4 regions of the Aminobacter sp. P9b genome follow, and region 4 is predicted to be linked to each of the others. Evidence: riboswitches for the same ligand, from Rfam matches in the RefSeq annotation. Region 4 holds a riboswitch; each other region holds the start of a gene.
The links. A riboswitch is a leader RNA that binds a small molecule or an ion and turns the genes downstream of it on or off. The one in region 4 is predicted to bind cobalamin.
Positions count from the first base shown of each region.

Region 1: it holds a riboswitch for cobalamin, as region 4 does, so the genes downstream of both, bluB (5,6-dimethylbenzimidazole synthase) here and WHT83_RS19270 (DUF1636 family protein) in region 4, are expected to answer to the same signal.
Region 2: it holds a riboswitch for cobalamin, as region 4 does, so the genes downstream of both, WHT83_RS22085 (ABC transporter ATP-binding protein) here and WHT83_RS19270 (DUF1636 family protein) in region 4, are expected to answer to the same signal.
Region 3: it holds a riboswitch for cobalamin, as region 4 does, so the genes downstream of both, WHT83_RS23210 ((2Fe-2S) ferredoxin domain-containing protein) here and WHT83_RS19270 (DUF1636 family protein) in region 4, are expected to answer to the same signal.

Region 1 is NZ_CP150082.1:4,685,463-4,692,731, reverse strand. Features, by position in the region: gene gltB (glutamate synthase large subunit) at 1-246, shown strand, start outside; gene WHT83_RS23140 (glutamate synthase subunit beta) at 366-1,820, shown strand; gene WHT83_RS23135 (DUF459 domain-containing protein) at 1,886-3,130, opposite strand; gene WHT83_RS23130 (lytic murein transglycosylase) at 3,147-4,373, opposite strand; gene galU (UTP--glucose-1-phosphate uridylyltransferase GalU) at 4,625-5,512, shown strand; cobalamin riboswitch at 5,582-5,765, shown strand; gene bluB (5,6-dimethylbenzimidazole synthase) at 5,811-6,545, shown strand; gene WHT83_RS23115 (dihydrofolate reductase family protein) at 6,796-7,269, shown strand, end outside.
Region 2 is NZ_CP150082.1:4,471,867-4,479,135, forward strand. Features, by position in the region: gene WHT83_RS22080 (MFS transporter) at 1-1,095, shown strand, start outside; cobalamin riboswitch at 1,128-1,337, shown strand; gene WHT83_RS22085 (ABC transporter ATP-binding protein) at 1,445-2,260, shown strand; gene WHT83_RS22090 (ABC transporter substrate-binding protein) at 2,281-3,225, shown strand; gene WHT83_RS22095 (FecCD family ABC transporter permease) at 3,279-4,286, shown strand; gene WHT83_RS22100 (anthranilate synthase) at 4,529-6,718, shown strand; gene WHT83_RS22105 (cation diffusion facilitator family transporter) at 6,747-7,269, shown strand, end outside.
Region 3 is NZ_CP150082.1:4,705,687-4,712,955, forward strand. Features, by position in the region: partial or broken gene WHT83_RS23195 (flavin-containing monooxygenase) at 1-1,088, opposite strand, end outside; gene WHT83_RS23200 (cupin domain-containing protein) at 1,101-1,553, opposite strand; gene WHT83_RS23205 (AraC family transcriptional regulator) at 1,800-2,771, shown strand; gene WHT83_RS23210 ((2Fe-2S) ferredoxin domain-containing protein) at 2,783-3,592, opposite strand; cobalamin riboswitch at 3,696-3,948, opposite strand; gene metH (methionine synthase) at 3,991-7,269, opposite strand, start outside.
Region 4 is NZ_CP150082.1:3,907,878-3,915,146, forward strand. Features, by position in the region: gene WHT83_RS19265 (winged helix-turn-helix domain-containing protein) at 169-1,395, shown strand; cobalamin riboswitch at 1,391-1,597, shown strand; gene WHT83_RS19270 (DUF1636 family protein) at 1,666-2,076, shown strand; gene cobW (cobalamin biosynthesis protein CobW) at 2,073-3,110, shown strand; gene WHT83_RS19280 (cobaltochelatase subunit CobN) at 3,125-6,892, shown strand; gene cobG (precorrin-3B synthase) at 6,937-7,269, shown strand, end outside.

The sequences.
Region 1 (7,269 bases), 780 kb from region 4:
CATCATGGCGGCGACATCGCCCATATGGGCCGTGTCGACGTCTCGGGCGACATGACCCGCCATGACGAAGAGCGGCTGGTTCAGCTGATCTCGAACCATATGCACTACACCGGTTCGACCCGTGCCAAGCAGATCCTGGACGACTGGGCGAGCTACCGACCCAAATTCCGCAAGGTCATGCCGGTGGAGTACCGCCGCGCGCTGATCGAGATGGAGCGCATGAGGATGAACGTCGCGGCGGAGTGACCGCGACCGTCCGGCCGGCGCGGCGCCCACAACGGGTGCTGCGCCATCGCATGCTTCATTTGAAGTGGTGGAATGAGACGCCCGCGCCGAGAGGCTGGGCATGACTGACGAGAGTTACGATGGGCAAGGTTACAGGTTTTCTCGAGATCGACCGGCAGGTGCACAAGTACCAGCCGGCTTCCGACCGCATTCGGCATTTCCGTGAATTCACGCTGCCGATGTCGGACAAGGAAGTCGAAAAGCAGGCCGCGCGCTGCATGGATTGCGGCATCCCGTTCTGTCACGGCCCGACGGGTTGTCCAGTGCACAACCAGATCCCCGACTGGAACGATCTGGTCTACAATGGCGACTGGGACAATGCGATCCGCAACCTGCATTCGACCAACAACTTCCCCGAATTCACCGGCCGCATCTGCCCCGCGCCTTGCGAGGAAGCCTGCACGCTGAACCTCGAGGACATTCCGGTCGCCATCAAGACGGTCGAGCAGGCGATTGCCGACAAGGCCTACGAGACCGGCTACATCAGGCCCTATCCGCCGGAAAAGAAGACCGGAAAGAAGGTGGCTGTCATCGGCTCGGGTCCCGCCGGCATGGCGGCGGCCCAGCAACTCGGCCGCGCCGGCCATGACGTCCACGTCTATGAGCGCGAGAGCCGTCCCGGCGGCCTGCTGCGCTTCGGCATCCCGGACTTCAAGATGGAGAAGCATTATATCGACCGCCGCGTCGAGCAGATGGCAGGCGAGGGCGTGACCTTCCATTGCGGCGTCAATGTCGGCGTCGACAAGAAGGTCGGCGAACTGCTCGCCGAATTCGACGCCGTGCTCTATTGCGGCGGCTCCGAGACGCCGCGTCCGGCGGGAATCCCCGGCGACGATCTCCTGGGCGTGCATGACGCGATGCCTTATCTCGTCCAGCAGAACAAGCGCGTCGGCGGCGAGGACATCCAGTCGGTTGCCTGGCCGTCCGAGCCGATTGTCGCTGGCGGCCAGCACGTCGTCGTCGTCGGTGGCGGCGACACCGCATCCGACTGCGTCGGCACGGCGTTCCGCCAGGGCGCGGTCCGCGTCACCCAGCTCGACATCCGGCCGCAGCCGCCGGAAAAGGAAAACAAGCTCGCCGTGTGGCCCTATTGGGCGACCAAGATGCGCACCTCGTCGTCGCAGGCCGAAGGCGCGCAGCGCGAGTTCCAGGTGGCGACGCTGGAGTTCATCGGCGAGGAAGGCCAGCTGACCGGCGTCAAGTGCTGCGAAGTCGACGACAAGCGTAAGCCGATCCCCGGTACCGAGTTCGTCATCCGCGCCGATCTCGCCTTCATCGCCATCGGCTTTGCCGGTCCGATTTCCGGCGGCCTGGTCAAGGAACTTGAAGGCAAGCTCGACATCGCCACCGACAGCCGCCGTTCGACCAACGTTTCGGCCAACGAGCAGGACTACAAGACCAATGTCGACAAGCTCTATGTCGCCGGCGACGTGCGCCGCGGCCAGTCGCTGGTCGTCTGGGCGATCCGCGAAGGTCGCCAGGCCGCGCAGTCGATCGACCTGGCGCTGATGGGCTCGAGCGTCCTGCCACGCTGACGACGGTTCGGCCGAAACAAAAAGGCGCCGCGAGGCGCCTTTTTCATATCTGGGGATTTGCAAGCCTACCGCTTGATCGCGGTCGTCGTTTCAGTGCCCTGCGCTGTCGGCAGCGGCTTGGGCGGCCAGGAGAAATCATCGGCGCGTCCAGGCGGAGCCGCAGGCGCTATTCCCTGCACGGCGAGCTTCTCGCCGGGCGAGCGCGGATCGCCTTTGGGTGCCGCCTGCGCGCCCATCAACTCGGTGCCGCCATCGAGCTCGGGATCGGAAAGCGAGACCGGCACGGTGCGGTCGATGTTGACCGGCACGTTGAGCTCGCCGGGGGTCGCCTGCGGCAGGCTCGCCGGAACGACGGTCTCCGTCCCTTGCGGTGTGATGCCGAGCAGCTTGTTGAGCGGCTTTTCGGCAAAGAAGGCGAGCTTGCGCTTGCCGGCGCGGGTGACGTTGATGCCGTCGTCGGAACGCAGCCGCACCGGCTGGCCGTTGATGTCGGGTCCCGAGGTGACGAAAGCGCCGTTCTCATCGACGAAACCGTCCCAGACATCGACGAACTCGCTGCCGGCGGCCTCGGTCGCGGCACGGTAGATGTCGTTGAAGGCCAGCATGTCGGTGCTCATCTTCGACGATTTGAACGCCGGCATGCCGACCCACAGGAACGGAACCTTGGTCTCGGCGATGGCCTTGGCGAGCTTTTCGGTGCGCGCGGTGTATTCCTTGGTCCAGCCCGGGCTCATCGGAGGCTCGCGATTGTCGGCGACCCGCATCTGCTGGCGGTCGTTGGAACCCATCATGACGATGACAGCGGCCGGCTTTTCCTGTTCGATCAGTGCCTTGGCCTGCTCGGGCCAGTTGTAGTGGTCCTCGCGCACGAAGCCCGACGACCCATTGGTCCTGTCGATAACGCGGATCTTGGCGTTCTCGGCAAAGACGGTGCCCAGTCCTTCGGCAAGACCGCCCCCGAGGAAGTCGCCGATGACCAGCACGACACGTGCGTCGGATGCCTTCTCGATCACAGGCACGGCGGGCTCGGCAGGACGGCTCACATTGCCGACAGTTGCCTTCGGCTTGCGTGGCGTCTTGCGGATCTTCTTGCGCGGCTGGCCCTGCGGCTGCTCAAGGATGTACGGGTCAACGCGCGGCTCGCGGCGCGGCATGAACAGGTCGCGCAGCGACCAGCGCCGCAAGATGCCTTCCTGGGCAATGGCCGGGGAGGGCATCGTGCTCGCAATGGCGGTCAACGCGACCGCCACCGCGACCAGCGGCATCGTCAGGCGCAGAGCGAGTTTTCTCGAAAGACGCGACGATGCCAACAGCAACCTCCGATTGCTAATTCCGCCTCAGCCATTTGAGCACTTCCATGCTCGGATGGCCGTCCTGCGTCAAGCCCAGCTGTGCCTGGAAAGACTTGATCGCCGAGCGCGAACCCTCGCCGATCTTGCCGTCCGCCTTGCCGTCGTAATAGCCATGCGCCGACAGCCGCTTCTGCAACTCCTGCTTCTCTTCGAAGCTGAGCTTGGTGAAGGGGCGCTTCCAGTCCTGGACCAGACCGCCATAGCCGGCGATTTCGTCGGCAAGAAGGCCTACGGCCAAAGCATATTTGTCGGCGTTGTTGTAGCGCTTGATGACCGAAAAATTCTTGGTCATCAGGAAGGCTGGACCGCCGCGGCCGTCCGGCACTTTGAGGGTTGCCACATCCGAGCCGCGCTTGAAGGCCTTGCCATTGGCGCGTTCGACGCCGAGCGAAGCCCACTTGTCGAGCGTCAGAGAGCCGGTCGGGAACTTGCGGCCCTCAGGCAGCACGACCTCGTAGCCCCAGGTCTTGCCACCCTGCCAGCCGTTCTTCTTCAACAGGTTGGCGGCGGTGGCGAGCGCGTCGGGTATCGAGTTCCAGATGTCACGCTTGCCGTTGCCATCGGCGTCGACGGCATAGGCCTGGTAACTGGTCGGGATGAACTGGGTGTGGCCCATGGCGCCGGCCCACGAGCCCACCAGGTGGCTTTCGTCGATGTCGCCGCGCTGAAGGATCTTGAGCGCCGCGATCAGCTGGGTCCGGGCGAACTTCGCGCGCCGCTGGTCGCCATAGGCGAGCGTCGAGAGCGAGCGCACGACATTGCGCATCACCTTGTCGTTCTTGAGAATCTCGCCGTAGTTCGATTCCATCGACCAGATGGCAAGCAGGATGTAGCGGTCGACGCCATAACTGGCCTCGATACGGTCGAGCCACGGCTTCCACTTGCGGGCCATCTCGCGGCCGACCGTAATCGATTGGTCATGGACGCGATTGTCGAAATAATCCCAGACGGGCGCGGTGAATTCGGGCTGGAAGCGGGCCTTTTCCAGCACTTCGGGGTCGGCCGAGGTCACGCCGCGAAAGGCGCGGTCGTAGGTCGAGCCGGAAATCCCGTTGTCTGCGGCGACTGAGCGGAAGCTCGCCACCCAGCGCTGGAAGCCGGCTTCGGCCGCCGCTGGGCCGGCAGGCAGCATCAACGCCAGCGAAAGGCCGGCGATTGCAGCGGCGCTGGCGAGGCCTTTGGCGGTCTTGCGAAGGGGCATTCTTTCCTCCTTGGAGAGATCAGAAATACGATTCATCGCCGATGCCGGTTATCAATCAGTTTACCATAGCCCCCTTGGGGAACGAAAAGCGGCTTTGGCGATTGTTTCCCGACTGGCTAGGACAATCAAGATCGCGTGATCGCTGCTCTTGTCCGCTGCCGGCGAATATGTGAACGCATTCAGTATTCATCAATTCGGGTGTGGCAGTATCCCTGCCCGATACTCGCAATCTTCCATCGGATGACCAAGCAATGAAAAGAGTTCGCAAGGCAGTTTTTCCGGTCGCGGGCCTCGGCACGCGTTTTCTGCCTGCCACCAAGTCGATTCCCAAGGAAATGCTGACGGTCGTCGATCGCCCAGTGATCCAATACGTGGTCGATGAGGCACGCGAGGCGGGAATTGAACACTTCATCTTCGTCACCGGCCGCAACAAGGCAGTTATCGAAGATCATTTCGACGTCCAGTTCGAACTTTATGACACGCTGGTACAGCGCGGCAAGAACGAGCAGCTGGAGCGCCTGCAGCGCCTGCAGCCAGGCCCTGGCCAGACCTCGTTCACCCGCCAGCAGGTGCCGCTCGGCCTTGGCCATGCGGTGTGGTGCGCGCGCGAGCTGGTCGGCGACGAGCCCTTCGCATTGCTTCTGCCCGACATGATCATGCAGTCGGAAAAGAGCTGCATGCGCGAGATGGTCGAGCTCTATGCCGAGACCGGCAACAACATCATCGCCGTGCAGGAATGCGACCCTGCCGAGGCGCACAAATATGGCATCGTCGGCAAGGGCAAGGCTGTCCACACCGGCTTCGAGATCGAAGGCATGGTGGAAAAGCCGAAGCAGGGGACGGCGCCTTCGAACCTCTTCATCAACGGCCGTTACATCCTGCAGCCGGAGATCTTCGACATCCTGGCCAAGCAGGAGCGCGGCGCCGGCGACGAGATCCAGCTTACCGATGCGATGCTCAAGCTCGAGAAGCAGCAGTCCTTCTACGGCTACCACTATCGTGGCCGCACCTTCGATTGCGGCTCACCGGAAGGATTCGTCGAGGCCAACGTCGCCTTTGCGCTGTCGCGCACGGATATCAACGAGCGCATGGCGGGTGTCATCGAGGGCCTGCTCAACGAGATGAAGCCGGGTCGCTGACTTCGCTTCAGATGTCGCCCGCGCGCCAGGTTTGGACGCGCGGGGCGATGGCCATCGGCGTCAGTGCCGTGTAGACATCTCCTGCCAGGTGCCCGCAGCGATGCGGGAGAATCGGGAACACGGTGAAAATCCGTGGCGTGCCCAACGCTGTAAGAGGGACCGCATCGGCAAAAGCCACTGTTCGTTGAACGGGAAGGCGCCGAAGGCGGGTTGAACTCGAGCCAGAAGACCGGCCCGGCAGAAATCGTCCATCGCATGGTCAAGCGGCGGAAACCGATTGCTCGCCAGGGGACACGCGATGCCGGCCGACCATACCCATGCCAGTTCAGGCTGTTTCGACACGGCAGCGCAGGATGCCGTCTACCGCGCCATCTTCACGAGGCGCGACGTGCGTAGCCATTTCCTGCCCGACCCGCTCGACGACGAGGTACTGGCGCGCCTGCTGATGGCAGCCCATCACGCGCCGTCGGTGGGTTTCATGCAGCCGTGGAACTTCATTGTCATCCGCGATCTTCAGCGCAGGCAGAAGGTCCGCGACCTGTTCCTGGCCGCACGCCAGCAGGAACTGCCCCATATCGCCGAGGAGCGGCAGGCGCTGTACCGCAAGCTCAAGCTCGAGGGCATCTGCGAGAGCCCGCTCAATCTCGTGGTCACCTGCGACCGCAGCCGCTCGCAGAACTCGCCGCTGGGGCGATGGCACAATCCCGAAATGGACCTCTACAGCACCGTCTGCGCGGTGCAGAATTTCTGGCTGGCGGCGCGGGCCGAAGGCGTCGGTGTCGGCTGGGTCAGCATCATCGACCGCGAGGCGCTCAAGCAGGTGCTAGCCATTCCCGAACATGTCGTGCCCGTCGCCTATCTCTGCGTCGGCCGGGTCAGCGAGTTTGCGCTGCGGCCTGATCTCGAACGGCATGGCTGGGGCAGCCGGCTGCCGCTTGCGGAACTGGTCATGAGCGAGATCTTTGGCGGCGATGGCGAGAGCGGGTTGAAAGAAACCGTCACTGGCCTGTGCGCTGGTCGAACCGCGGCTTGACGTGGCTGGTGACGGCGGACCTCGATGCCCCCTTGTCGGTTCTCGTCCGCGTCTGGCTTCTTTCGCGTCTCGGCATAGATTCCCGACGCTCGTTCCTCGCTCGCGAGGTCGGGACTGACAGTTTGCAGGGAGTGCTTTCGCAAGAGTCCGCATGGGATTCCCTTTGGCGAGTGCGTGTAGAGCGATCGCCCGCTTCTACGCACCGTCGGTTCAAGCTATTCTAAAAGAGCTGGGGCGGAGGATTTGCATCATGGCGAAGCTCGTTTTTGGAATGAACCAGTCCTTGGACGGCTACGTCGACCACATGGCGTTTGGGCCAAGCCCAACGCTTTTCCATCACTTCATCGAGCAGGCGCGCGACCAGGTGGGTAGCGTGTACGGTCGCCATTTGTACGAGGTCATGCGCTATTGGGACGAGGATCATCCCGAGTGGGACGCGGCGAGGCGCGACTTTGCGGCTGCCTGGCGGAGCCAGCCGAAGTGGGTCGTGTCGCGCTCTTTGAAGTCAGTCGGCCCCAACGCCACGCTTGTCGACAATGACATCGAGGCGACGATACGTGGGCTCAAGGCTCAGATCGTCGGGGAGATTCAAGTTGGCGGACCAGACTTGGCACGAAGCCTAACCGACCTTGGTCTTGTTGATGAGTATCGCATCTACCTCCACCCCGTCGTGCTCGGTCGCGGCAAGCCATTCTTCGCCGGCCCGCGGCCCCGGCTCCGCCTT
Region 2 (7,269 bases), 560 kb from region 4:
CTGTTGCCCGAGGTCGCGGCCGACCTCGGCGTGTCGATCCCGGCCGCCGGCCTGCTCGTCACCGGCTACGCCCTCGGCGTGGTCATCGGCGCCCCCATCATTGCCGTGGGCACGGCAAAACTGCCGCGCAAGCCGGTGTTGATCGGGCTTGCGATGATGTTCGTACTCGGCAACCTGCTCTGCGCCATCGCCCCGACCTACTGGACGCTGATGATCGCCCGCGTCATCACCGCCTTCGGCCACGGCGCCTTCTTCGGCATCGGCTCGGTGGTGGCGGCAAGCCTGGTGCCGGCCAACAAGCGCGCCAGCGCCATTGCCCTGATGTTTGCCGGCCTGACGCTCGCCAACATCCTCGGCGTGCCCGGCGGCACGGCACTGGGCGAGGCCTTCGGCTGGCGCATGACCTTCTTCGCCGTCGTCGCCATCGGCCTGATCTCGGTCGCGGCCATCGCCTTCCTGGTGCCGGCGGGCGTCGCCCCTCCCGGCAAGGGTGGCGTGGCCAGCGAGGTCAAGGTGCTCGGCAAGCTGCAGGTGTGGCTCGCCATGATCATCTCGGCGCTCGCCTCGGGCAGCCTGTTTGCCGTCTTCACCTACATCAAGCCGATCCTGACCGACGTCACCGGCGTGTCGGTTGCATCGGTCACCTGGATCCTGCTCCTCTTCGGCGGCGGCATGACCATCGGCAACATCATCGGCGGCAAGCTGGCCGACTGGAAGCTGATGCCGACTGCCATCGGCGCGCTGGTGGTGATGGCCGCGATCCACGTCGCCTTGGCCCAACTCGGCTATTCGGCGCCCGCCGCGATCCTGCTTATCTTCCTCTGGGGCGTGATGACCTTCGTCATCGTGCCGCCGATGCAGATGCGGGTCGTCGAAACCGCCTCGGAAGCGCCGAACCTTGCAGCGACGCTCAACCAGGGCGCCTTCAACGCCGGCAATGCCGCCGGCGCCTGGGCCGGCGGTGCCGCGATCTCGATGGGCGTCAGCTATGCCGACCTGCCTCTCGTCGGCGCGGCGATCGCACTGTCCGCCTTCGGCGTCGCGCTGTTTTCCTTCGCGCTCGACCGGCGTGACGCAATTCAGCAGGCGGCATGACGCTTTAGCGATTGTCAGCACTTCGCAGCTGCTGTAGCCACCTCATTGATGGTTCCTGCTGCCTGACTCGGGCAGCGGATTAAATGGGAACACGGTGAGACGTCCCTGACGCGAAACCGTGGCTGCCCCCGCAACTGTGAGCGGATAGCAAATCGGAAAATGCCACTGGCCAAACGGCCGGGAAGGCTCCGAGGAGTGATCACCCGCAAGCCAGGAGACCTGCCATCATCCGATTAACTCAACCGGCCGGGGTGTGCCGCGGAGATGATGATGGTTGCGACTGCCTTTTTCCGTACCGGCGCGCTCACCGGATCGTTCTGCCACCTCCGCCTGACTGCGGAGACAGGGCATGCTCGATCGCGTCCACACCGCTAGCCGCCTCGTAGGCACCACCCCGACACTGCTCGAACTCGACGGCGTCAGTTGGGGGCCTCGCGGTTCCCGGCCTATTCTCGAACCAGTGAGCCTTGCCGTCGCGCCTGGCGAAATGCTCGCCATCGTCGGCCCCAATGGCGCCGGCAAATCGAGCCTGCTGCGCTGCCTCTACCGCTACCACAGACCGGTCTCGGGAACGGTCCGGCTCGACGGCACCGACATCTGGACGATGAAGCCGCGTGACTGCGCCCGCCGCATCGCCACCGTGCTGCAGGAAAGCGCCTCCGACTTCGGGCTGACCGTGGCCGAGATCGTCGAGCTGGGGCTGACCCCGCACGCAACCGGCATTCGCACCGGCGATCAGGACTACGACCAGGTCGAGGCAGCGCTTGCATTGCTCGGCCTGACCGCGCTCGCCGCGCGCGACTTCAACTCGCTGTCCGGCGGCGAGAAGCAGCGCGTGATGATTGCCCGCGCGCTGGTGCAGCGGCCCGATCTGCTGATCCTCGACGAGCCGACCAACCATCTCGACATCCGCCACCAGCTTGAAGTTCTGGAGCTGCTCGGCAATCTCGGCTGCACCGTCATCGTCTCCCTGCACGATCTGGCGCTGGCCTCCGCCCATGCCGACCGCGTGCTGGTGATGGACGCAGGCCGCGCGGTTGCTTGCGGCAGGCCGGCAGACATCCTGACGCCCGAACGCATCCGCTTGAGCTTTTCCGTCGGTGCGATCCTCGACGACCATCCCATCACCGGTCGCCCGCGCTTTTCCTTCCACCTCGAACGCTGACAACAACTCAAGGAGCCCCAATGCGCCTGCCCATCATCGCCGCCGCCCTGCTCGCCACCTGTGCTTCCGCCGCTGCCAGCGGCTTCCCCGCCACCGTCAAGAGCTGCAACCGCGACGTGACTTTCGAGGCCGCGCCCAAAAGGGCTGTCTCCCACGACGTCAACCTGACCGAGATGATGCTGGTGCTCGGTTTGGCTGACCGCATGGCCGGCTATTCCGGCATTTCTGGCTGGAAGACGCTGGACGAGAACCTGCGCAAGGGCGTCGGCGAACTGCCGGAGCTCGCGCCGAAATACGTCACCAAGGAAGTGCTGCTGGGTGCCGATGCCGACCTGTTTTTCGCCGGCTGGAACTACGGCATGAAGGTCGGCGGCGACGTCACCCCCGACACGCTCACCCCCTTCAAAATCCCGGTCTACGAGCTGACCGAGAGCTGCATCCACATCATGAAGAAGGACAAGTCGTCACTTCAGGACATGTATGCCGACCTGCTCAATCTCGGCGCGATCTTCGGCGTGCGCGAAAAGGCGGAAGCGCTGGTGGCAGGCTACGAGAAGGAGCTCGCCGATTTCCAGGCGTCGCTGCCCAAGCTGGACAGGCCGGTCAGCGTGTTCCTCTATGATTCCGGCGAGCAGAAACCCTTCACCGCCGGCCGCTACGCCATGCCGACAGCGATCATCGAGGCCGCCGGCGGCAAGAACATCTCCGACGACGTCGAGTCGAGCTGGGTCGAGATCGGCTGGGAGCCGGTCATCGACCGCAACCCCGACATGGTGGTGATCGTCAACTATGGCGAGGTCACCGCCGAGCAGAAGATCGAGTTCATGCGCTCCAACCCGGCCTTCAAGGACATAACCGCGGTCAAGAACAACAGCTTCTTCGTACTCGAATACATCGAGGCGACGCCAGGTCCGCGCAACATCGCCGCCATCAAGCGGCTGGCCGCCGCCTTGCGGGCCGACTGACCGTGTCGCACCGCCACCTCGTCGCGGGGCCAAGGCACGCCCTGATCCATGCCATGCCGGCCCTGATCCCGGGGCTGGTCATACTGCTCGTCGCCGCCATGGTCATCGCTGTCGGCGTTGGTCCGGTCGCGATCCCTCTTGAGACCGTGTGGGGCGTGATCGCCAACAAGCTGGTGCCGGGAAGCGTCGAGGTGGCCTGGTCCAGCGGCCGCGAGAATATCGTCTGGGACGTGCGCGCCCCACGCGTCATCCTGGGCGCGGCCGTCGGCGCCTCGCTGGCGCTGGTGGGTGCGGCGCTGCAATCGGTGACGCGCAACCCGCTCGCCGACCCGCATCTGCTCGGCGTCTCGTCCGGCGCTGCCTTCGGCGCGATCATGGCGCTGATCCACGCCGGCATGATCTTCGGCGCCATCACGGTGCCGGTGTTCGCCTTTGCCGGAGCGCTGGCGGCGACAGCGCTGGTGCTGGCGATCGCCAATTTGGCACGGGTGCAGTCGGCCGGCCAGCTGATCCTCGCCGGCGTGGCGGTGAGCTTCATCATCAGCGCCGCCGGCAATTTGTTGATCTTCATCGGCGATCCCAAGGCCGCCCATGTCGCAATCTTCTGGATGCTCGGCGGGCTCGGCCTGGCGCAGTGGAGCCACCTGCCCTACCCGCTTGCAGCCCTCCTTGTGGGCGGCGCCTGGCTGATGACGCAGACGCGCAACCTGAACGCCATGACGCTCGGCGACGAGAGCGCCACTGCGCTCGGCATCCCGGCCCGGCGATTTCGGCTCAATGTGTTTGTCGTCTGCGCGCTGTTGACCGGATGTGCCGTCGCCTATTCCGGCGCAATCGCATTCGTCGGCCTGATGATCCCGCATATCGTGCGCTTCTTCGTCGGCGGCGACTATCGCCGCGTGCTGCCGCTGTCGGCGCTGGTGGGAGCCATCTTCCTGATCGCTGCCGACATGGCCGCCCGCACGGTGATGCCGCCGCAGGACATGCCGCTCGGCATCGTCACCGGACTGATCGGAGGCGTGGCATTCGTGGTGCTGATGCGGCGCCGGACGACAAATTGAGCGTCAGTTGGTAATGCAATGCAAGACGACGCAAATCCAGTTGCACCCCCGGTTTTTCCTAGCTATGGATTTGCCATGAACACGACTTCGCTCCAGAACATTTGGTGGCGGGCCAGCTGACAGCGGCCTCTTGAAGCGCGTGCGCGTGAAAATTGTGATGGCCGCAACGGGATTTCCGGGCGGCCATTTGCTTTTTTCGAACCAGGCTCCGGACGCTCCCACGGCAACAGATGGAGACGGGAATGACGTTGGAACTGCTTGATAACGGTGCCGAGCGCTACGTGACCGGAGGTGGTGTTTCCATCACCAGGCAGCGCCATGAGACCGCCTATGCCGGGGCGATCGAGACCTATCTCGATGGGCTGAACAGCCGGCGCGGCGCGGTCTTCTCCTCCAACTACGAATATCCCGGCCGCTATACCAGATGGGATACCGCGATCATCGACCCGCCTGTCGTGATCTCGGCGCGCGGCCGCGCCATGAAGATCGAGGCGCTCAACGCCCGCGGCGAGGTGTTGCTGCCGGTCATCCACGCGGCACTGGCGCCGCTCGAGGAACTGACCATCGGCGAGACGACGAAGCGCCTGATCGCGCTTCAAGTGGCAACGCCCGGGCGTGTCTTCACCGAAGAGGAGCGTTCGCGCGTGCCGTCGGTGTTCACCGTGCTGCGTGCCATCACCGCACTGTTCAAATCGGACGAGGACAGCAATCTCGGCCTTTATGGCGCCTTCGGCTACGACCTGGCCTTCCAGTTCGACCCGGTCGAGCACAAGTTGGAGCGTAAGGAGAGCCAGCGCGACCTGGTGCTGTTCCTGCCCGACGAGATTCTGGTTGTCGACCACTATTCGGCCAAGGCCTGGCACGACCGCTACGACTATTCCGGCAAGGGTTTCTCGACCGAAGGCATCGCCCGTGACAGCGCTGCCGAGCCCTTCAGGGCTTCCGACCGCATTCCCCCACGCGGCGACCACGAGCCGGGCGAATATGCCCAACTGGTGCGCCGGGCGATGGACAGCTTCAAGCGCGGCGACCTGTTCGAGGTCGTGCCCGGCCAGATGTTCTACGAACGCTGCGAGACCGCACCGTCCGAAATCTCGCGCCGGCTGAAGACGATCAACCCCTCGCCCTACTCGTTCTTCATCAATCTTGGTGAAAACGAATACCTGATCGGGGCGTCGCCGGAGATGTTCGTGCGCGTCAACGGCCGCCGCGTCGAGACGTGCCCGATCTCGGGCACCATTAAGCGCGGCGACGACGCCATCTCCGACAGCGAGCAGATCCTCAAGCTGCTCAACTCGAAGAAGGACGAATCCGAGCTGACGATGTGCTCGGACGTCGACCGCAACGACAAGAGCCGCGTCTGCGAACCGGGCTCGGTGCGCGTCATCGGCCGCCGCCAGATCGAGATGTATTCGCGGCTGATCCACACCGTCGACCACATCGAGGGCCGGTTGCGCGAGGGCATGGACGCCTTCGACGCCTTCCTCAGCCACGCCTGGGCGGTGACCGTCACCGGCGCGCCCAAATTGTGGGCGATGCGTTTCATCGAGAGTAACGAAAAGAGCCCGCGCGCCTGGTATGGCGGGGCGATCGGCATGGTGCATTTCAACGGCGACCTGAACACCGGCCTGACCCTGCGCACCATCCGCATCAAGGACGGCATCGCCGAGGTGCGCGCAGGCGCCACATTGCTCTACGATTCCATTCCCGAGGAAGAAGAAGCCGAAACCGAACTGAAGGCCTCAGCCATGCTTTCCGCCATCCGCGACGCCAAGACCGGCAACTCCGCAGGCACCGAGCGCACCACCGCGCGCGTCGGCGAAGGGGTCAAGATCCTGCTCGTCGACCACGAGGACTCGTTCGTCCACACGCTGGCCAACTACTTCCGCCAGACCGGCGCCGACGTCTCGACCGTGCGCTCGCCGGTGCCCGAGGAAATCTTCGACCGCATCAAGCCGGACCTCGTGGTGCTTTCGCCCGGACCGGGCACGCCGAAGGATTTCGACACGGCGGCGACGATCAAGAAGGCACGCGACCGCGACCTGCCGATCTTCGGCGTGTGCCTGGGCCTGCAGGCGCTGGCCGAAGCCTATGGCGGCGAGCTGCGCCAGTTGGCGGTGCCGATGCACGGCAAGCCGTCGCGCATCCGCGTCTCCAAGCCGGGCATCATCTTCTCCGGCCTGCCCAAGGAAGTGACCGTCGGCCGCTACCATTCGATCTTCGCCGATCCGGTGCGCCTGCCCAGCGATTTCGTCGTCACCGCCGAGACCGAGGACGGCGTCATCATGGCGTTCGAGCACAAGAAGGAGCCGATCGCCGCGGTGCAATTCCACCCGGAATCGATCATGACACTCGGCCACGACGCCGGCATGCGGATGATCGAGAACGTCGTCGCGCACATGCCGCGCAAGGCCAAGGACAAGGCGGCCTGAGCGGCCGCCGGGACTGCAAGCAGAGATCATGAGCGAAACCGAAACACAGAGCTTGTCGGCCACGCGCGGTGGACAGCCATCGTCCAAGCGGCGTGTCGCCAGGCTCGCCTTCTGGTCGATCATCATCGGCGCGGGGGTCATGGGCCTGAAATTCGTCGCCTGGTGGATGACGGGTTCCGTGGCGCTGTATTCGGACGCGCTCGAATCGATCGTCAACGTCGTCGCCGCCATGGCCGCCTTCTGGGCGATCAAGATCAGCCACAAGCCGGCGGACATGGGCCACCAGCACGGCCACCACAAGGCGGAATATTTCTCGGCCGTGCTCGAAGGCGTGCTGATCGTAGTTGCCGCCTTCCTCATCCTGTTCGAGGTCTGGCGCAGCTGGGGCGTGCCGATGGACGTCGAGCAGCCCTGGTTCGGCCTCGGCATCAACGGCGTCGCAGCAGTGATCAACGCGATCTGGGCAAGCGCGCTGATCCGCGTCGGCCGGGCCGAACGCTCGCCCGCCATGGTCGCCGACGGCCATCACATCATGACCGACGTGGTGACCT
Region 3 (7,269 bases), 800 kb from region 4:
ATGTCGGCCGCCACCCGCTCGCCGCCCGACAGAATCACCGTACCCTGCTCGTAGCCGGAGATGGTGCCCTGGATCGCCTTGATGCGTCCGTCCGCCACCATGTCGAAGAAACCCGGCGTGACGATCGGGACCGAACAGTTGATCGTGGTTTCGATCGGCTTCGTCGGCCTGAGCCCTGTCTTCTTCAACTTGAGCTGGATCGAGAGCAGGCTTTCCAGCGCCCGCCAGTTGGCCCAGACGAACGGCTTGGCGACAGTGTGCGCGAGCCGCGCCAGCAGCGGCTGGTCCCAGTTCGGGAACATCACCTCCTGGGCGCGGACATAGAGGATGCGCTTGAAATTGATCAGCCCGCCGATGAAGTACGGTATGCGCCAGACCGGCTCGAGATAGACGATGCTGACGTCGGCAGCGCCTGAATTGACCGCATTGACGGCGATGTCGGTGGCGGATTTCGAGAAGCCGAGCACGACGACGCGCTTGCCCTTCACGGTTGCGGAATCGGTGTATTCCGAGGAATGAAGCACCTGGCCGCCGGCTGCGGTAAAATCATCCTGGCCCGGATGTACGAGCTCGCGTTTTTCGCTGAAATTGCCGGTGCAGACCGCAACGAAGTCAAAATCTTCGCTGACCGCGTTGCCGTCCCTGGCAAGCTCGAGGCTCCAGCCCTTGGCCCCTTGCCGCCGCTGCATGGAAACGACCTTGGTGCCGTAGCGGATGAGCGGCACCAGCCCGTTCCGCTCGGCATAGGTCCTGAGATAGGCGTGGACCTGCGTGCCCTTGGGCCATTCCGGATAGTCGTCCGGCATCGGCATCGAGGTGTAGCGATAGAGATCCTTCGGGCTTTGCGTCTGCACCTCGGGATAGGAGCGCGACGGCTCCCAGACCCCGCCCAGATCATTGCCGCGCTCGACGATGTGCACCTCGTGACCGCGTTGCCTGAAGGCATGAGCAGCCGCGAGCCCGCTCACGCCCGCGCCGATGACGCAGACTTTCTTCTTGTCGACCATTTGCTTTTCCTTGTCAGCCAGGACGCAGGCTCGCCCTCGCACGCGACGGATGTCGCGTGCGCCAGGACGGTCAGCGGCGTGTGATCCGGTGGCTTAGTCGTTGGCTTCCGGCGGCAGGAAGTTGACCTCGTGCTGGGCCGAGACCTTCACCACCTCGGCCGGGTCGGCGAGGTTGTCGAGCTTGTTGAACAGCTCTTCCAGCATGCCCGCCGGCGACACCCAGAACAGTGCCTTGGTCGGCTTGTCCGACTTGTTGAAGTAGCCGTGCGGGATGCCTCTGGGCATGCGTACCAGGTCGCCGGCCTTGGCCTTGACCCATTCGCCGTCGAGCTTGAGATCGAGTTCGCCTTCCTGCACGAGGATGAACTCTTCCTGAGTCGGATGGACGTGCACGGGCACGAACTGGCCCGGCTCGCTGTTGGTCTCGAAGGCGAAGGTGGCATCGCAAACCGCCTTCGGAAAATAGACCTGTCCAAGGATATTCCAGGTCTTGCCGGCATAGCCGTCGCCCTTGCGCGTAATGCCCTTGGCGAGTTCCTTGCTCATCATAAGCTCCCTCTGTTCGAAGGACCTGCCCATGGCGGCCCTTTCATTTGTTCCACCCCGAAGAGTGCTGCAGACATCGTCAATGAACTAGCCGGAATGCGCGGCGACTATCCAGAAAACGCAAAAATGCAGCAGGGTGGATGCATTGCCGTTCATTTTCGTTGGCAGCCGGATGATCGGTGCTAGTCTGGCCGGATGCTGATGGAAGAGGCGTCCGTTCGAAGGGTACCGCTTTCCGATCATGTCTTGTTTCAGTCGAACGATCTCGACTGCGCCAGGGAGCGGGTCGCCCAGAAGTTCTGCAATCACCGACTGGACATCATCGGTGATCGAAAATCTTTTCGTGTCACACACAATCATGCCCCCGGCGAGATGATCTCGCTGAATTACATCAGCTATGGCGCCGACGTGCTGATCGACCCCGGCGAACTTGGCGACTTCTATCTGATCCAGATGCCGGTTTCGGGCACGGCGACCGTCCGCAACGGCTCGCGCGAATTCATCACAAACCGCAGCATCGCCTCCGTGCTCAACGCCGACCTGGCGACGAGGATGAAGTGGTGGCAGGGCTGCGCGCAACTGCTCATCCAGGTGCGCAAGGCGCCGCTGCACGCCTTTGCCATGCGCCTGCTCGACCGCGACATACCGGGGCCGCTGATCTTCGATCCGCTGGTGGATTTTTCGAGGCCCGAGATGCAGGCGTGGCGGCGCCTCGCCAACTCACTGTTCCAGGCCGCGGAGAGGAAGACGGCTTCAGCGGGATCGGGCATCCAGAACGTTCTGTACGAGCAGCACCTCCTGGAACTGTTCCTGCGCAGCCAGCCCAGCAACATGAGCCTGTTCTTCGACGACCGGAGGCAAGGTGCGGCACCTCGCCATCTCAAGCGCGCCGAGGAGTTCATCCGCGCCCATGCCGCCTTGCCCATCGGGCTGCACGAGATCGCCGGCGCCGCCGGTGTCGCGCCCCGGACGCTGCAACTTGCCTACAGGAATGCCTTCGGCATCTCGCCGCTGCGCGCGCTGACGCGCGAACGCATGCGCCGCGCCCGCTTCGACCTGGTGGCGAGCGAAGCCACCGTCACCGATGTCGCTCTGAAATGGGGCTTCACCCACTTCGGCCGCTTCGCCGCCGAATACAGGCATGAATTCGGCGAGCTTCCGCGCGAGACGCGACAGGCGCGCCACGGCTTGGGCCGCGCCACGCACGAAATGGCCTGACGAACGTCCCGCTAGGATTTGGCCAGCGAGGGTTTGACAGGAGCGGCAGCGCGCAGCGTCTGCTTGCGACCGGTTGGCTCGTAGGCAAACTCATCGACCACACGGCCGCCGAGCAGGTGCTCGGCAACGATGCGGTCTATGGCGGCCTCGGTGACGCCGCCATAATAGGTCCCCTCGGGAAAGACCTGGATGACGGGGGCGAGGTTGCAGGGGCCGAGGCAGGTCGACTTGCAGCTCATGGTGCCGTCGCCGCTGACGCGCAGCTTCTGGCGGTCCTGCTGGTTGCGCAGGTGACCCCACATGAGATCGGCGCCGGCGGCGTTGCACGGGCCGCCCTGGCAGACCAGCACGCGACGTTTCTGTGCCGGGATCAGCGACCCCTCCGGCACCAGCTTTTCGGCAGGCGGAACGGGAGCAGCCACTTCTGCGGTTTCGACAAGCCCGGCCATCAGCGCCGGCAGGAGCGCACTGTCGGCGAGGCCCTGTGCGATGCGGACATTGGGCCATGGCGCGCCATCCTCGGCCTGCCAGCGGCGCAGCGACTTGGTGAGCCAGGCGGTGAAGCTCGGCTCGATCGGCAGCATCAGCGGCAGGATGAGAATGTCGGAGGCACCGGCCTCACGCAGGGCTCCGAGCGCCTCTCGCAGCGACGGCGTGCCCTGCTCTGTGAAGCCGAAGCTGGCACCGGCGACGCCGGGAAGCGTGGCCGCAAGGCCGGCGAGTTGCTGCATCTGCCTGTAGGGCGCAGCGGCAAAGGCCGACTTGGCGACCAGCAGCACATGCCTTTGCGGCGCGGAGTTGTTTTCGCTTGAGTTCGACACCTGCAATCCCTGACCAGCCGTAGCGGGATTGCGGCAACGCAGGCCAAAGCCGGTGCCGGATGGCTACCGTTTCAACCCGCGCTCCTGTGGTACACCCCGCCCACGGAACCTCACTTGGTCAGGCAGGTCTCCTGGCTCGCGGGTCGTTGCTTCATCGCCCGTCTTCCCGGCTTCATGCCAGTGACGTGGTGGGCAATGTGGCTATTCACCATTGGGCATGATCGTTTCCGAAAAGCGGAAACCACTTTTCGGGACCATGCCCTGACCGCTCACAGTTGCGGGGCAGCTTCGGCTTCTACCGAATTCCCTCTTAGCTCCCGCCGAGAGGCGGGAGAACCATAACCACGCGGCAAGCTATAGGCGCGCATCGACAAGTCAAGCGCCTAAAGCTGCTCCGACTATTCCGCCGCCTCGGCGAAGGCGGCAGGCACATAGTTGAGGATCGGTGCCAGCCAGCGCTCCGTCTCTGCAACCGACATGCCCTTGCGCTTGGCATAGTCCTCGACCTGGTCGCGCTCGACCTTGGCGACACCGAAATAATAGCTTTCCGGATGCGAGAGATAGAGGCCCGAGACCGACGAGCCCGGCCACATCGCCATGCTTTCCGTCAAAGTCACGCCGGCATTGTTCTCGGCGTCGAGCAGGCGGAACAAGGTCGTCTTTTCGGTGTGGTCGGGCTGCGCCGGATAGCCGGGCGCCGGGCGGATGCCGTGATAGGCCTCGCCGATCAGCTCGTCGCCCGACAGGCTTTCGTCCGTCGCATACCCCCAGAACTCCTTGCGGACGCACTCGTGCATGCGCTCGGCGAAAGCCTCGGCGAAGCGGTCGGCCAGCGCCTTGACCATGATCGAGGAATAGTCGTCATTGGCGCGCTCGAAGCGCTCGGCGATCGCCACCTCCTCGATGCCGGCGGTCACCACGAAGCCGCCGACATAGTCGGCCTTGCCGCTGTCGAGAGGGGCTACGAAGTCCGACAGCGCGACATTCGGCCTGCCGTCGCGCTTGGTCAATTGCTGGCGCAGGGTGAAGAAGCTCGCGAATTCCTTTGTGCGGCTGTCGTCGGCGAACAGCCTGATGTCGTCGCCGACAGCATTGGCCGGCCAGAAGCCGATCACCGCCTTCGGCGCGAACCACTTCTCGTCGATGATCTTCTTCAGCATCGCCTGGGCGTCTTCGAACAGCTGGCGCGCAGCCGCACCCTGGTTCTCGTCCTCGAGGATCTTGGGGTAGCGGCCCTTGAGCTCCCAGGTCTGGAAAAACGGCGTCCAGTCGATGTAGCGGGCGAGCTCGGCGAGATCCCAGTTTTCGAACACCTTCGTGCCGAAGAAGCTCGGCTTCGGCGGCGTGTAGCCGGTCCAGTCGGCCTTGTGCGCATTGGCGCGGGCCTTTGCCAGCGGCAGCCGCTGCTTGTCGGCCTCCGAGCGGGCGTGCGCATCGGCGACCTTCTTGTATTCCGCTTGTACGGTTTCGACGTAACCCTGCTTCGCCTCGGCCGACAACAGGTTGGACACCACGCCGACCGCGCGGCTGGCGTCGGTGACATAGACGGCCTGGCCGCGCTCGTAGCGCGGGTGGATCTTGACCGCCGTATGGACGCGGCTGGTGGTGGCACCGCCGATCAGCAGCGGGATGTCAAAACCCTCGCGCTCCATTTCGGCCGCGACATGGGCCATCTCGTCGAGCGACGGCGTGATCAGGCCGGACAGGCCGATGATGTCGACATTCTGCTCCCGCGCGGTCTGCAGGATCTTGGTTGCCGGCACCATGACGCCGAGATCGATGATCTCATAGTTGTTGCAGGCGAGCACGACGCCGACGATGTTCTTGCCGATGTCGTGGACGTCGCCCTTGACCGTCGCCATCAATATCTTGCCGGCGGTCTGGCGCTCGCCATTGTCGATGCCCTTGGCGGCGTTGGCAGCCTTCTCCGCCTCCATGTGCGGCAGGAGCCCGGCAACCGCCTGCTTCATGACGCGGGCGGATTTCACCACCTGCGGCAGGAACATCTTGCCGGCGCCGAACAGGTCGCCGACGACGTTCATGCCGGCCATCAGCGGCCCTTCGATGACATGCAGCGGACGTTCCGCCTTCAGCCGCGCCTCGTCGGTGTCGGCGTCGATGAACTCAGTGATGCCGTTGACCAGCGCGTGGCTGATGCGCTGCTCGACCGGCCAGTCGCGCCAGGCGAGATCGCGCTCCTTGGCTTCCTTGCCGGCCGTGCCCTTGTAGCGCTCGGCCAGCTCGAGAAGGCGTTCGGTCGCGGTGCCGCCGGCCTTGGGCAGGCGGTTGAGAACGACGTCCTCGCAGGCTTCGCGCAGCTCCGGATCGATCGATTCATAGACCGCCAGCTGCCCGGCATTGACGATGCCCATGTCCATGCCCGCCTGGATGGCGTGGTAGAGGAACACGGCATGCATGGCCTCGCGCACCGGCTCGTTGCCGCGGAACGAGAAGGACAGGTTGGACACGCCGCCCGAGATGTGGACGTGCGGCAGGGTGCGGGTGATCTCTCGCGTCGCCTCGATGAAGTCGACCCCATAATTGTCGTGCTCCTCGATGCCAGTGGCGACCGCAAAGATGTTGGGATCGAAGATGATGTCTTCAGGCGCGAAGCCGGCCTGCTCGGTGAGCAGCTTGTAGGCGCGGGTGCAGATCTCGACCTTGCGCGCCTTGGTGTCGGCCTGGCCCCGCTCGTCGAAGGCCATGACGACGACGGCAGCACCATAAGCGTGGCAGAGCCGGGCGTGATGCAGGAAGGCTTCCTCGCCCTCCTTCATCGAGATCGAGTTGACGATCGCCTTGCCCTGCACGCATTTCAGGCCGGCCTCGATGATCTCCCATTTGGAGCTGTCGATCATCACCGGCACGCGCGCGATGTCGGGTTCGGCGGCGATCAGGTTGAGATACTCGACCATCGCCTTCTTCGAATCGATCAGGCCCTCGTCCATGTTGATGTCGATGATCTGGGCGCCATTGACGACCTGGTCGCGCGCTACCTCGAGGGCGGCCGCATAGTCTCCCGCCGTAATCAGCTTGCGGAACTTGGCCGAGCCGGTGACGTTGGTGCGCTCGCCGACATTGACGAACGGGATCTCGTCGGTGAGCGTGAACGGCTCGAGGCCCGACAGCCGCATCTGCGGCTTCAGTTCCGGTATCTGGCGCGGCGGATGCTTGGCTACGGCTTCGGCGATGGCCCGGATATGCTCCGGCGTCGAACCGCAGCAGCCGCCGGCGACGTTGATCAGGCCCTCGCGCGCGAATTCCTCGACCTGGGCGGCCATGAATTCCGGGCTCTCGTCATACTGGCCGAAGGCATTGGGCAGGCCGGCATTGGGATAGGCGCAGATGAAGGTCTCGGCGACGTCGGACAATTCGGAGAGATGCGGCCGCATGGCATTGGCGCCAAGCGCGCAGTTGAGGCCGACGGTGAAGGGGTTGGCGTGGCGGATCGAGTTCCAGAAGGCGGTCGGCGTCTGGCCCGAGAGCGTGCGGCCGGACAGGTCGGTGATCGTACCGGAGATCATCACCGGCAGGCGCACGCCCTTCTCGATGAAGATCTCTTCGCAGGCAAAGATCGCCGCCTTGGCGTTCAGCGTGTCGAAGATCGTCTCGATCAGGATGATGTCGGCACCCCCGTCGATCAGGCCGCGCAGCTGCTCGCCATAGGCGATGCGCAG
Region 4 (7,269 bases):
CCACTGGACCAAAATCCTGCGCGTGTGGCTCCTGTTTGATTTCCTTCGTCTTTTACTCAAGTTTACACTCCTGACAAGACCGGAACCGCGGTTCTGCTAGCATTTGCAGCAAAGACCGATTCTGATGCCCTTGCGTCACTCATCCGGAGACTGCGATAGCTTGCCGCAATGAAGGAAAAACTCTCGCTTCCCACCGCCCGCCGCATTGCACTCGCGGCCCAGGGATTTGCCGATCCGCGCCCCACCGGCGCGATCACCCGCCGCCACCTGCAACGCGTGCTCGGGCGCATCGGCCTGCTGCAGATCGACTCGGTCAGCGCCGTCGTGCGCGCCCACTACATGCCGCTCTATTCGCGCCTCGGCCCCTACCCCATGGCGCTGCTCGACGATGCCATGCAGCCAAAGAAGCGCATGCTCTTCGAGTACTGGGCGCATGAAGCTTCCCTGCTGCCGTTGGAGACCTTTCCGCTTTTGCGCTGGCGCATGGCGCGGGCCGAGGACGGGATGTATGGCGGGCTTTCCAAGTTCGGCCGTGCGAACAGGCCCTACATAGAAGAGATCTTTCGCCAGGTTGTCGACCGCGGTCCGATCGCCGCGTCCGACATCGAAGGCGCCAAGGGTTCCGGCGGCTGGTGGGGCTGGAGCCAGGAGAAACATGCATTCGAATGGCTGTTCTGGGCCGGCCGCATCACCACCCATTCGCGCCGTGGCTTCGAGCGCCTTTACGATCTGCCCGAACGCGTCCTGCCTTCGGACATCCACGCACTTCCGATCCCGGCTCCGACTGATGCGCATCGCGAACTGCTGCGCATCTCGGCACGCGCCCATGGCGTGGCGACCGCGATCTGCCTGCGCGACTATTTCCGCCTGTCGCCTGCCGACATGAAGGGCCGCCTCGAAGAACTGGTCGAGATGGGCGAACTGATTCCCGTGCGTGTCGAGGGCTGGGATCGACAGGCCTATCTCCATGCCGAGGCCCGCATCCCGCGCAAGGTCCACGCACGCGCCCTCCTCGCCCCCTTCGACCCGCTTGTGTTCGAGCGCACGCGCGCCGAGCAGCTTTTCGACTTCCGCTATCGCATCGAGATCTACACGCCGGCGGAGAAGCGCCAGTACGGCTACTACGTTCTGCCCTTCCTGCTTGGCGAGCGCATCGTCGCCCGCGTCGACCTCAAGGCCGACCGTCCGGCGGGCGTGTTGCGTGTCCATGCCGCCTATGCCGAGCCTTGCGCGCCGGCGGACACGGCAAGCGAACTCCACGAAGAACTGAAGCAGATGCGCGACTGGCTCGGCCTCGAACGCATCGAGGTGACACCTGCCGGCGACCTCGGACCTGATCTGAGCGACATTGTTGGTCGTTCCATTGCGTTGACTCCACCCCACGCGAAAGCCTAAATCGCCGACAGACGGTCCTTCGCCCGCAACGGCGGAGGCTAAGAGGGAATGCGGTGCGGCGCATATGCGCCTAATCCGCGGCTGTCCCCGCAACTGTAAGCGACGAGCCAAGGCCGGTAACCACTGGGATGTCCTCCCGGGAAGGCGGTGCGAAGGCGACGACTCGCGAGCCAGGAGACCTGCCGTCTCAAACATTGATCCGATCGCCTGGCGGGTGTCCCAGGCAAGGAGCCTGGTATTTTGGAACTCGACGGCAATCTCTCGGTCGAAATTCTGGACGCATCCTGCGATGCTGCCGACGACGCGCGCTCCGCTGAAGTGACCATCCTCGTCTGCTCCTCCTGCCGCGACGAAACCGGGTCGGACGCCCATCCGCGCGCAGGAGAAAGACTTGCCGAATCCGCCCGCCGAACTGCGGCCAGCGAAGGCATCAACGTCCTCACTGTCGAATGCCTCGGCAACTGCAAGCGACGCCTGAGCGCAGCACTGATCCGCGACGGCGCATGGAGTTACGTCTTCGGCGACCTCAGCACGACGTCGGGCGAAGACCTCGTCACCGGCGCAAAGCTTTTCGCCACCTCGACCGACGGCCTCATCCCCTGGCGCGGCCGGCCCGACAGCCTCAAGCGCGGCCTCGTCGCGCGCATTCCTCCCCTCGCCCTTATCAAGGAAGACAAATGACCGCCTCCGTCGAACGCGTTCCCTGCACCGTCGTCACCGGCTTTCTCGGCGCCGGCAAGACCACCCTGCTGCGCAACATCCTCGAGAACTCCAAGGGCAAGCGCCTCGCCATCATCGTCAACGAGTTCGGCGATGTCGGCATTGACGGCGAGATTCTGAAGGGCTGCGGCGTTGAGGCTTGTCCCGAAGAAAACATCGTCGAACTGGCCAATGGCTGCATCTGCTGCACCGTCGCCGACGACTTCGTGCCCGCCCTCGACCAGATCCTATCGCTTTCGCCGAAGGTCGACCACATCCTGATCGAAACCTCGGGCCTGGCGCTGCCCAAGCCGCTGGTCCAGGCCTTCCAGTGGCCGAGCGTGAAAAGCCGTGTCACCGTCGACGGCGTCATCGCCGTGGTCGACGGTCCGGCCCTCGCCGCCGGCAAGGTGGCCTCCGATATGGAGGCGCTCGCCGCCCAGCGCCGCGCCGATGATTCGCTCGACCACGACGACCCGGTCGAGGAGGTATTCGAGGATCAGGTCGCCTGCGCCGACCTCATCATCCTGTCCAAGAGCGACCTGCTCGACGAAGCCGGTCACGCTCGCGCCACCGCCATCGTCGGCGAGCACCTGGCACGCGCGGTCAAGATCGTGCCGTCGGCGCACGGCAAGGTCGACCCCTCGGTGCTGCTCGGCCTCGGCCTCGCCGTCGAGGACGACATCGAAAACCGCAAGACCCACCACGATGGCGCCTTCGACCACGAGCACGACGACTTCGACACCTTCGTCATCGAGATTCCCTCGATCGCCAATCCGGATGAGCTGGCGAAGCGCGTCGCCACCGCCGCCGAGGAAGAGAACGTGCTGCGCGTGAAGGGCTTCGTCGACGTTGGCGGCAAGCCGATGCGCCTGCTGGTCCAGGCCGTCGGCCCGCGCGTCAACCACTACTATGACCGCGCCTGGACCGCCGCCGACGACCGCCGTTCGCGCCTGGTCGTCATCGGCCTCAAGGGCCTCGACCGCCCGGCCATCGAGCGTATCCTGGTCGGCTGAACCGGACAGCCTGGATGCACATCCTCACCACCACATCCACCTCGCTCGACGATTTGATCGAGCCGGTCGACCTCGGGCAGAAGCCTGCGGATGTGGTGGCGCTGTCCTTCACCGACAGCGACCTGGCGGGCCTCGCCAACGCCTGGAAGGCGGATGCGGCAAACCTGCCGTCGATGCGGCTCGCCAGCCTGCGCGACCTCCGGCACCCGATGTCGGTCGACCTCTGGATCGACAGTGTCGCAAGCCACGCCAAGGTCATCCTCGTCCGCATCCTCGGCGGCCACGACTGGTGGCGATACGGCTGCGACCGGCTTGCGGCGGTGGCCCGTGAAAGGGGTATCGCGCTGGCACTGCTGCCGGGCGAAAGCCACGACGAGGATTTGCGGCTGATCGAGGCGTCGACGCTGCCCCGAACAGAACTCGACGCGCTGCTCGGCTACTTCCGCGAGGGCGGCCCTGAGAACATGAAGGCGCTCGTCGCCCGGTTGGCTGGGCTGGCGGGTGCCAAGAGCACTGCCGCGGCGCCGATTGCAGTGCCGAAGGCGGGATTCTACGATCCGGCGCGTGGCATCCTCAGTGATCTGGAAGCCTTTTTGGCCGGAAATGTTGGCGATCCTTCGCGCCCCCCTCTGTCCTGCCGGACATCTCCCCCGCTATGGGGGAGATCAGCTTTTACTGACCTCCGCACGAATTCTGCAACGCCGCCAACCGGCGACAAGGCTAAAGGTTGGCCAATCTCCCCCCTTAGGGGGGAGATGTCCGGCAGGTCAGAGGGGGGTGCGAAAGAGCAGGATACTTCCAGCACTCCCATCATCCCCATCCTCTTCTACCGCTCGATGCTTCTTGCCGCCGACGTCGCACCCATCGACGCGCTGGTCGAGGCGCTGCGCGCGCAAGGCGTCCGCCCCGCCCCGATCTTCGTGTCGAGCCTGAAGGACAGGGAATCGCTTGCCTTCGTCGAGACGGCTTTGGCGCAGCTGACCCCCGCAGCCATCGTCACCGCCACCGCTTTCGCCGCCGGCGCCGAGCCGGGCACGGAAACGCTGTTCGACCGCGCCGGCGTGCCGGTGTTCCAGGTCATCGTTGCCACCACACGCCGCGAAGCCTGGGCAGGCAGCCTGCGCGGGCTGGCGCCTGCCGATCTCGCCATGCATGTGGTGATGCCGGAATTGGACGGCCGCATCCTCGCCGGCGCCATCTCCTTCAAGGCAGAAAGCGAGGTCGACCCGGCACTCGGCTTCCGCGCCTTCGCCAACCGGCCCGAGCCCGACCGCGTCGAACAGGTCGCCCGCCGCATCTCAGCACACCTCAGGCTGCGCGAGACGCCGCGCGAAAAACGCAAGCTCGCGATCCTCGTCCCCGACTATCCCAGTGCGCCCGGCCGCACCGGCTATGCCGTCGGCCTCGACGTACCCAACAGCGTGCTCGCCATGCTGCACGACCTCAAGGACGCGGGCTACGGCGTTGAATCGATTCCGGAATCGCCACGCGCGCTGCTCGACCTGATCAAAAAAGGCGGCCAAGGCCTCTCGCTGACCGAGTATGTCGAACTGTCCGCCGGTTTGCCGGCCGAAGCGCGCGATGCTGTTACCGCCGCCTGGGGAACGCCGGACGACGAAGCGGCAGACGCAAGGCAACGTCAGCGGTCTACGTTGCCCCTCTCTGTCCTGCCAGACATCTGCCCCACAAGGGGGGAGATTGGCAGCTTCGTCGACCTCGCCCACCCGGCAACGCCAAAGATTGACGCAGGTCGCGATGCCGGCCTGATCTCCCCCCTCGTGGGGGAGATGTCCGGCAGGACAGAGGGGGCCAACGTAGAGCAAGAGACATCCGCTTCTGCTCGCAGCACGCAATCCTTCCCCTTCCGCGCCGCAACCTTCGGCAATGTCACCGTCGCCCTCGCCCCCGACCGTGGCCGCTCCGCCGATCGCCGAGCCGACTATCACGACCCGACGCTGCCGCCCCGCCACGCGCTGCTTGCCTTTGGGCTGTGGATGCAGAAGTCGCTTGGCATCCATGCCATCGTCCATGTCGGCGCCCATGGCACGCTCGAATGGCTGCCGGGCAAGACGGTCGCGCTGAGCCAAGCCTGTTTCCCCGAGATCGTCACCGGCTCGCTGCCGGTCATCTATCCCTTCATCGTCTCCAATCCCGGCGAGGCAGCCCAGGCCAAGCGCCGCATTTCGGCGGTCACGCTCGGCCATCTGCCGCCGCCGCTTGCTGCCGCAGGTCTCGACGAGAACCAGCACAAGCTCGAGCGTCTGGTCGACGAATACGCTCAGGCCGATGGTCTCGACCGCCGCCGACGCGACCGGCTGGCCAAGCTGATCGTCGAGACGGCGTCGCAGACTGGCCTTGCCGCCGAGGCCGGCGTCGCCAACACCGACGCGCCGGACGAAGCGTTGCGCCGCATCGACGCCTGGCTCTGCGACCTCAAGGATTTCGCTATCAAGGACGGCCTGCATATCTACGGCCGCGCGGCCGAAGACGAGCAGGATGCCGCCCGCAGGCAGAGCGCCGAGGCCGAGCGAAAAAACCTGATCGCCGCCCTCGATGGTTACCACGTCAAGGCTGGCCCTTCGGGCGCGCCGGCGCGTGGCCGTACCGATGTTCTGCCCACCGGCCGCAACCTGTTCACCTCCGACCCACGCACCATGCCGACGCCAACCGCCTTCGATCTCGGCAAGGCTGCGGCCGACGAGGTGATGCGCAGTTATCTCCAGAGCCATGGCGACTGGCCACGCGCGCTGGTCATCGACCTGTGGGGCAGCGCTTCATTGCGCACCGGCGGCGAGGAAATCGCGCAGGGCCTGGCGCTGATGGGCTGCCGACCGCAATGGGATGCGGCAACCGGCCGCGTCACCGGCATCGAGGTGTTGCCGCCAGCCGCCCTTGGCCGCCCGCGCGTCGACGTGACTTGGCGCATTTCGGGCCTGTTCCGCGACATGTTCCCGACCCAGATCGCGCTGATCGACGCCGCCGCCCGCGCGGTTGCCACCCGCGACGAGGACGATTCGGAAAACCCGCTTGCTGCCAGCACCCGCGCGGCGGGCAAGGTTGAGCCGCGCATCTTCGGTTCATCGCCGGGCACTTATGGCGCCGGCCTCGAAGACCTTCTGTCGACGGGTGACTGGGCCACGCGCGACGAACTCGGCCGCGCCTATCTCGATACCGCCTCGCACGCCTATGGCGGCAGCGACGGCGAAGGCTTCTCCGCACCCGGCGCCTTTGCCGGCCGCATCGCCGAGGCCGATCTTCTCGTCCACACCGGCGACGACCCCGGCCGCGACATTCTCGAAGGCTCCGCCGATGTCGCCTTCATCGGCGGTTTTTCGGCAGCATTAGCAATGCTCGGCAGGAACGCCGACGTCATCGTGCTCGACACATCCGACCCGCACAAGCCGCGCACGCGCTCGGTCACCGAAGCCGTCGGCCGCGTCGTCCGCGCGCGTGCCACCAACGCCCGCTTCATCGCCGGCCAGATGCGCCACGGCCCGCGCGGCGCATCGGAATTCGCCGAGACCGTCGACCGGTTGATCGGCTTTGCCGAGACCACCAACGCCATTCCGGGCGCACTGATCGAGGCCGTCCACGACGCCTATGTCGGCGACGACGCGGTTCGCGCCTTCATGCTGCGCGAGAATCCGGCGGCAGCAAAATTCATCGCCGAGCGTTTTGCCACCGCACGCCGGCGCGGCCTTTGGCATCCGTTGCGCAACTCGATCGACGACGATCTCGCCGCCCTGATCGCCGAGGCGCAGGCCCGGGAGGTCGCGGCATGACGAGTTTCTCCCGTCGCGGCGCCTGCCCCGCTTTGTCCGCGCCGATGCAGACCGGCGACGGCCTTTTGGTCCGGATCAATCCGCTCGCTGGAGAACTCGCGCCCAACACCTTGATCGGACTCTGCGAATCCGCCCAGCGCCACGGCAACGGCATCGTCGAAGTCACGGCGCGCGGCAGCATCCAGATCCGAGGGCTGACTGCGGAAAGCGCCTGCTTGCTGGCCGAGGAAGTCGATTCGCTCGGCATCGCGGTGCGTAGCGGCGTGCCGGTCGACACGAGCCCGCTCGCCGGGATTGATCCGATGGAAATTGCCAATCCCGCACCGTTGGCCGCAGCCATCCGTTTGGCCATAGCTGAGGCTGGCCTCGCCAGGCGC